One region of the Paenibacillus sp. B46(2026) genome, then DNA from elsewhere that is predicted to be linked to it. Evidence: a T-box and tRNA genes for the amino acid it is inferred to sense, from the RefSeq annotation. Region 1 holds a T-box; the other holds one or more tRNA genes.
The links. The T-box of region 1 lies ahead of trpS (tryptophan--tRNA ligase). A T-box ahead of a tRNA ligase gene usually reads a tRNA of that ligase, here a tRNA-Trp.
Positions count from the first base shown of each region.

Region 1 (2,830 bases):
TCGCTTCATACTGTCAATCGAAATAACGAATACCCATGGCTTCTCGTACCTCTAACATCGTTTCCCGGGCCGTTTTCCTGGCCTGTCGTGTCCCCTCAATAAGAATCTCTTTCACTTGATCTTCTCGCTGTTCATAATAATTCCGTCGTTCACGAAAAGGAGCAAGCAGATCATTGATGGCTTCACCTGCCATCTGTTTACAATCTTTACATCCAATCCTCCCCTGACTGCAACAGGCATGTATTTCGTCTACGTTCTCCTTGCGGAAAAGCTGATGATAGGCGAAAACAGGGCAGATATCCGGATGTCCTGGATCAGAACGATGGATGCGGGCAGGATCCGTTTTGGCCTTGGTCAATTTGGCTTTTACATCTTCTGGACTTGCATTTAATGAGATCGCATTACCCATGCTTTTGCTCATTTTACCGACGCCATCCAGCCCACCAAGCCGCTCTCCGGTCAGAATGCGGGGTTCAGGCAGAATGGGAGCATATAGCTCGTTGAATCGACGAACCAACTTCCGCGCTGTCTCAATATGAGGAATCTGATCTTCTCCTGCCGGAACAAGGGTTGCTTTGCAGAATGTAATATCTGCAGCCTGACTGACCGGATATCCGAGAAATCCGTAATACAGGTCCGTATATCCACGATCACGTGCTTCGCTCTTGATGGTCGGGTTATGCCGTAGTGTATTGACGGTAACAAACATGGAGAAGATCACGGTCAATTCCGCAATTTCCGGGATCATGGATTGAATGAACAGGGTAGCCTTGTTCGGATCAATGCCTACAGCGAGGTAATCCAACGTGACTTGATGTACACTATCCGCAATCAACCCAGGTTGATCATAATGGGTGGTGAGAGCCTGAACATCTGCCAGTAAAATATACGTTTTGTACTCTTCTTGCAATTGCACCCGACTGCGCAGACTGCCTACGTAATGGCCGAGATGAAGCTGTCCGGTAGTTCGATCCCCTGTCAAAATAATATCGTTGTTTTTGTTCATGGTTTGTTCTCCTTTGGTTGAGTAATTTTTCAACGTTGAGCTGTCGCCACCAGCCATCTTCCACGACCATCACCTCCCTTCAGCCTGCAAAAAAATAAAAAAAGCTTCGTCCTTTATCCCATTCCCCGGTAGGGAACAGAATAAAGGACGAAGCTTATGCCTCGCGGTGCCACCTTCATTGGCCGCTCTGTTGCGGCCCACTTAAGGGATACGGATTAAGGCATCTACACAGGAAACCCGTCTATAGGGATCTATGCCTTTATCGATATCCTGTCCATGGATAACGGCTGGACATGCCGCCTCGCCTACTGAAAGTTGTATTCATGGTAACGGATACAGACTTTGTTCAACTTGGAACTCCGAAGCCCATTTCCACATATCCGATGCACCGACTTCCACCACCCGCCGGCTCTCTGTAGCATCCTGACATACGTACTTCTCTTCATCATCGTGGATAACAAATGTTTACAATTTCCAGAATTATATCACGCTTTGATTCCACTGACCAGCCTGTGTTTGCGGCCGCTCATATTGGTGCCGAGTACACCGGCGATGATTAGCAATGCTCCAATATAGTGATAGCTACCAACGGGTTCATGCAGTATCCATGCACCTCCTACGATGGAGATGAGTGTGGACAGATTGCTGAATACGCTCATCTGGGATGCCTCCAGATGGGTCAGGGCATAGCTCGCGAGAAGGGTGGAGATCATGGTGGAGAGGATCGCGAGATAAGCGAGTGCACCAAGATAGGATGCATCTCCAAGTGGTTTGATGTAGTCCATCATGGAGCCGCTGGACGCATGTCGGATCAGGGAAGCGGCGTTAAATACAATACAGCCAACCATCAGTGTGACCCAGGTTAATTCCATTGGTTTATACTTCTGGGTTAATGGTCTTGCAAGCACACCATACCCTGCAAAACAGACCGTGGATAGTAGCAATAATGCAATACCCTTCAGGTTACCCCCAGACATGCCGCTTCCTTGCATTATGAAAATAAAGACCACTCCAGCAACAGATAAAAGCAGGAACAGCTTCTGCATCGTTGATGTGCGTTCTTTCAGGAAGATTGAAGCGAGAACGAGTGTGAATACAGGGGCCATAGCCTGAATAATACCGGCTTCCGATGAGTTGGAAGATACGAGTCCAAAGGCTTGAAAGGCAAAAAATAAGACGGGAGATAACAGCCCCAGTGGAATGATTCGCCACAGATCACGAAAGCTAAGCCGGATTTTGATCCAGCCCAAAATGACAGGAATGCTGACAACGATCAGCGACAGGGCGAATCGATGTGCAAGCACATCAATCGGATGTGCTACAGTGACAGTCATTTTAACAAATAGAAAAGACAGACCGATAATAGCCGCGTACAATACAGCTGCGATATAGGCGTATCCCCGAGTGTGTGCAGTGTTCATGAATGCTCCTCCAATACAGTAGTCATACCGTGTGATCTTTCATTATCCTGAAATATGTCAGGTTCGAGGCATGTGCTGGCTTTATTCAATATACTGCCGGGGGCATCGTGCTACAATAGATAAAAGGGTAAACTGTAACGGTACAGTTGAGGGAGAGGGATGGTGCATTGAAAAAATACGAAGTAATTGCCGAAGCAATAAAGCAGTGGATTCAGGAACAGATGCTGCAGCAGGATCGTCGCCAGTGGGCAGATAAGGGCATTCGACTGCCAGCCGTTCGAGTTGTAGCAGAACAGTATCAATGCAGTGTAAGTACAGCAATTCGTGCATATGAGTGGTTGGAACAAAGGCATTTGGTGTACGCCATCCCCCAATCCGGTTATTATGCCGTACAGAACGGAAC
Region 1 covers NZ_CM165907.1:782,335-785,164, forward strand. The annotation lists gene trpS (tryptophan--tRNA ligase) at 14-1,006, opposite strand; T-box leader at 1,147-1,464, opposite strand; gene AC1S8V_RS03715 (DMT family transporter) at 1,492-2,427, opposite strand; gene AC1S8V_RS03720 (aminotransferase-like domain-containing protein) at 2,595-2,830, shown strand, end outside.

Region 2 (2,830 bases), 2.0 Mb from region 1:
TTCCTTGTCAGGTAAATTCTGACCCGCACGAATGGCGTAACGACTTGGGCGCTGTCTCAACGAGAGATCCGGTGAAATTTTAATACCTGTGAAGATGCAGGTTACCCGCGACAAGACGGAAAGACCCCATGGAGCTTTACTGCAGCTTGATATTGAATTTGGGTACGATCTGTACAGGATAGGTGGGAGCCTTTGAAACGTGAGCGCCAGCTTGCGTGGAGGCAACGTTGGGATACCACCCTGATCGTATCTAGGTTCTAACCTGGTACCGTAAACCGGTACGGGGACAGTGTCAGGTGGGCAGTTTGACTGGGGCGGTCGCCTCCTAAAGAGTAACGGAGGCGCCCAAAGGTTCCCTCAGAATGGTTGGAAATCATTCGAAGAGTGCAAAGGCATAAGGGAGCTTGACTGCGAGACCTACAAGTCGAGCAGGGACGAAAGTCGGGCTTAGTGATCCGGTGGTACCGCATGGAAGGGCCATCGCTCAACGGATAAAAGCTACCCTGGGGATAACAGGCTTATCTCCCCCAAGAGTCCACATCGACGGGGAGGTTTGGCACCTCGATGTCGGCTCATCGCATCCTGGGGCTGAAGTAGGTCCCAAGGGTTGGGCTGTTCGCCCATTAAAGCGGTACGCGAGCTGGGTTCAGAACGTCGTGAGACAGTTCGGTCCCTATCTGTCGTGGGCGTAGGAAATTTGAGAGGAGCTGTCCTTAGTACGAGAGGACCGGGATGGACGTACCGCTGGTGTACCAGTTGTTCCGCCAGGAGCACCGCTGGGTAGCTATGTACGGAAGGGATAAACGCTGAAAGCATCTAAGCGTGAAGCCCCCCTCAAGATGAGATTTCCCAGTATGTAAGACCCCTTGAAGACGACGAGGTAGATAGGCTGGGGGTGGAAGTGCAGCAATGCATGGAGCTGACCAGTACTAATCGGTCGAGGGCTTATCCAAATATGCAAGTGATAATTCGCAGGTTTCGTTTCGAATCTAGTTTTCAGAGAACGATCTCTGAAGCATATTCCCTGATAGCTCAGTTGGTAGAGCACTCGACTGTTAATCGAGTTGTCACAGGTTCGAGCCCTGTTCGGGGAGCCATATGGAGAGGTGTCCGAGCTGGCCGAAGGAGCACGATTGGAAATCGTGTAGGCGTCACAAGCGTCTCGAGGGTTCGAATCCCTCTCTCTCCGCCATAATATTAAGGCCCGTTGGTCAAGGGGTTAAGACACCTCCCTTTCACGGAGGTAACAGGGGTTCGAATCCCCTACGGGTCATATTAACTTCAAAAAAAGAAGTTGATTTTTACAATAAGATTATGGTAAGATCATAAATGTGTTGTTCGGAGGCTTAGCTCAGCTGGGAGAGCATCTGCCTTACAAGCAGAGGGTCGGGGGTTCGATCCCCTCAGCCTCCACCATATAACTTTTATAACGACGCGGGGTGGAGCAGCCCGGTAGCTCGTCGGGCTCATAACCCGAAGGCCGCAGGTTCAAATCCTGCCCCCGCAATTAGACTTTCCTTGAGAAAGTGATCTGGAACCGTGGTGTAGTTGGCCTAACATGCCTGCCTGTCACGCAGGAGATCGCGGGTTCGAATCCCGTCGGTTCCGCCATTTAATCTTTACATGAGGCAAAATGTTCGCTACATCTGCTGTATGGCACTGATGCCCTATATAAAGTGTAAGGAAATGAGATTAGACTTTATTATGACTCGGTAGCTCAGTCGGTAGAGCAGAGGACTGAAAATCCTCGTGTCGGCGGTTCGATTCCGTCCCGAGCCACCATTTTTAAAACAATTTAATATGCCGGTGTAGCTCAACTGGTAGAGCAACTGACTTGTAATCAGTAGGTTGGGGGTTCAAGTCCTCTCGCCGGCACCATGTAATCCTGGAGGATTAGCGAAGTGGCCAAACGCATCAGACTGTAAATCTGCTCCCGTACGGGTTCGGTGGTTCGAATCCATCATCCTCCACCAGTTTTTAGGGGCATAGTTTAAAGGTAGAACAACGGTCTCCAAAACCGTTGGTGTGGGTTCAATTCCTGCTGCCCCTGCCAATTAAATTTTAGAAAATTAACTTTTTGTGGCGATCGTGGCGAAGTGGTTAACGCACCGGTTTGTGGATCCGGCATTCGGGGGTTCAATTCCCCTCGATCGCCCCTTTGTTTTTTCATTTTTTATTGGGGATTAGCCAAGCGGTAAGGCAACGGACTTTGACTCCGTCATGCATAGGTTCAAATCCTATATCCCCAGCCATTATGCGGACGTGGCTCAGCGGTAGAGCATCGCCTTGCCAAGGCGAGGGTCGCGGGTTCGATTCCCGTCGTCCGCTCCAAGATATGGCGCCATAGCCAAGTGGTAAGGCACAGCTCTGCAAAAGCTTTATCCCCAGTTCGAATCTGGGTGGCGCCTCCAGTATATGCCGGCGTGGCGGAATGGCAGACGCGCTCGACTCAAAATCGAGTGGGAAACCGTGGAGGTTCGAGTCCTCTCGCCGGTATATTGAATAGCCCTACGAATTGCTTATGCAATCTGTGGGGCTATTTTTATTTTATAAGAAATGATTTTTGCATAGTAAGAAAAGTTGGACTTTAATAAAGATTGACGTATGATTATATCCGGTATATTGTAGATAAGTGAAGTCTTTAATATAAAGGAGTGAAGTAAAGTGACTACTGAAAAAAATATACCGGATACAGACCTGTTATTCAATCTCTCTGTATGGGAAGAGGCATGGATGAATCGTCCGAGAAGTTCAAAATATAAGAAGAAAAGTGCACCATTTAATACAGAAGAAGCGTTTGAGCGGTGGGCCAGAGATTATCATGCACAAT
Region 2 covers NZ_CM165907.1:5,661,799-5,664,628, reverse strand. The annotation lists rRNA gene AC1S8V_RS25185 (23S ribosomal RNA) at 1-953, shown strand, start outside; tRNA gene AC1S8V_RS25180 (tRNA-Asn) at 1,022-1,097, shown strand; tRNA gene AC1S8V_RS25175 (tRNA-Ser) at 1,101-1,192, shown strand; tRNA gene AC1S8V_RS25170 (tRNA-Glu) at 1,202-1,273, shown strand; tRNA gene AC1S8V_RS25165 (tRNA-Val) at 1,341-1,416, shown strand; tRNA gene AC1S8V_RS25160 (tRNA-Met) at 1,434-1,507, shown strand; tRNA gene AC1S8V_RS25155 (tRNA-Asp) at 1,534-1,611, shown strand; tRNA gene AC1S8V_RS25150 (tRNA-Phe) at 1,707-1,782, shown strand; tRNA gene AC1S8V_RS25145 (tRNA-Thr) at 1,803-1,878, shown strand; tRNA gene AC1S8V_RS25140 (tRNA-Tyr) at 1,888-1,973, shown strand; tRNA gene AC1S8V_RS25135 (tRNA-Trp) at 1,980-2,053, shown strand; tRNA gene AC1S8V_RS25130 (tRNA-His) at 2,083-2,155, shown strand; tRNA gene AC1S8V_RS25125 (tRNA-Gln) at 2,178-2,252, shown strand; tRNA gene AC1S8V_RS25120 (tRNA-Gly) at 2,257-2,331, shown strand; tRNA gene AC1S8V_RS25115 (tRNA-Cys) at 2,338-2,411, shown strand; tRNA gene AC1S8V_RS25110 (tRNA-Leu) at 2,418-2,496, shown strand; gene AC1S8V_RS25105 (class I SAM-dependent methyltransferase) at 2,665-2,830, shown strand, end outside.
Region 2: it encodes a tRNA-Trp, which carries the amino acid that the T-box ahead of trpS (tryptophan--tRNA ligase) is inferred to sense. The anticodon was not compared.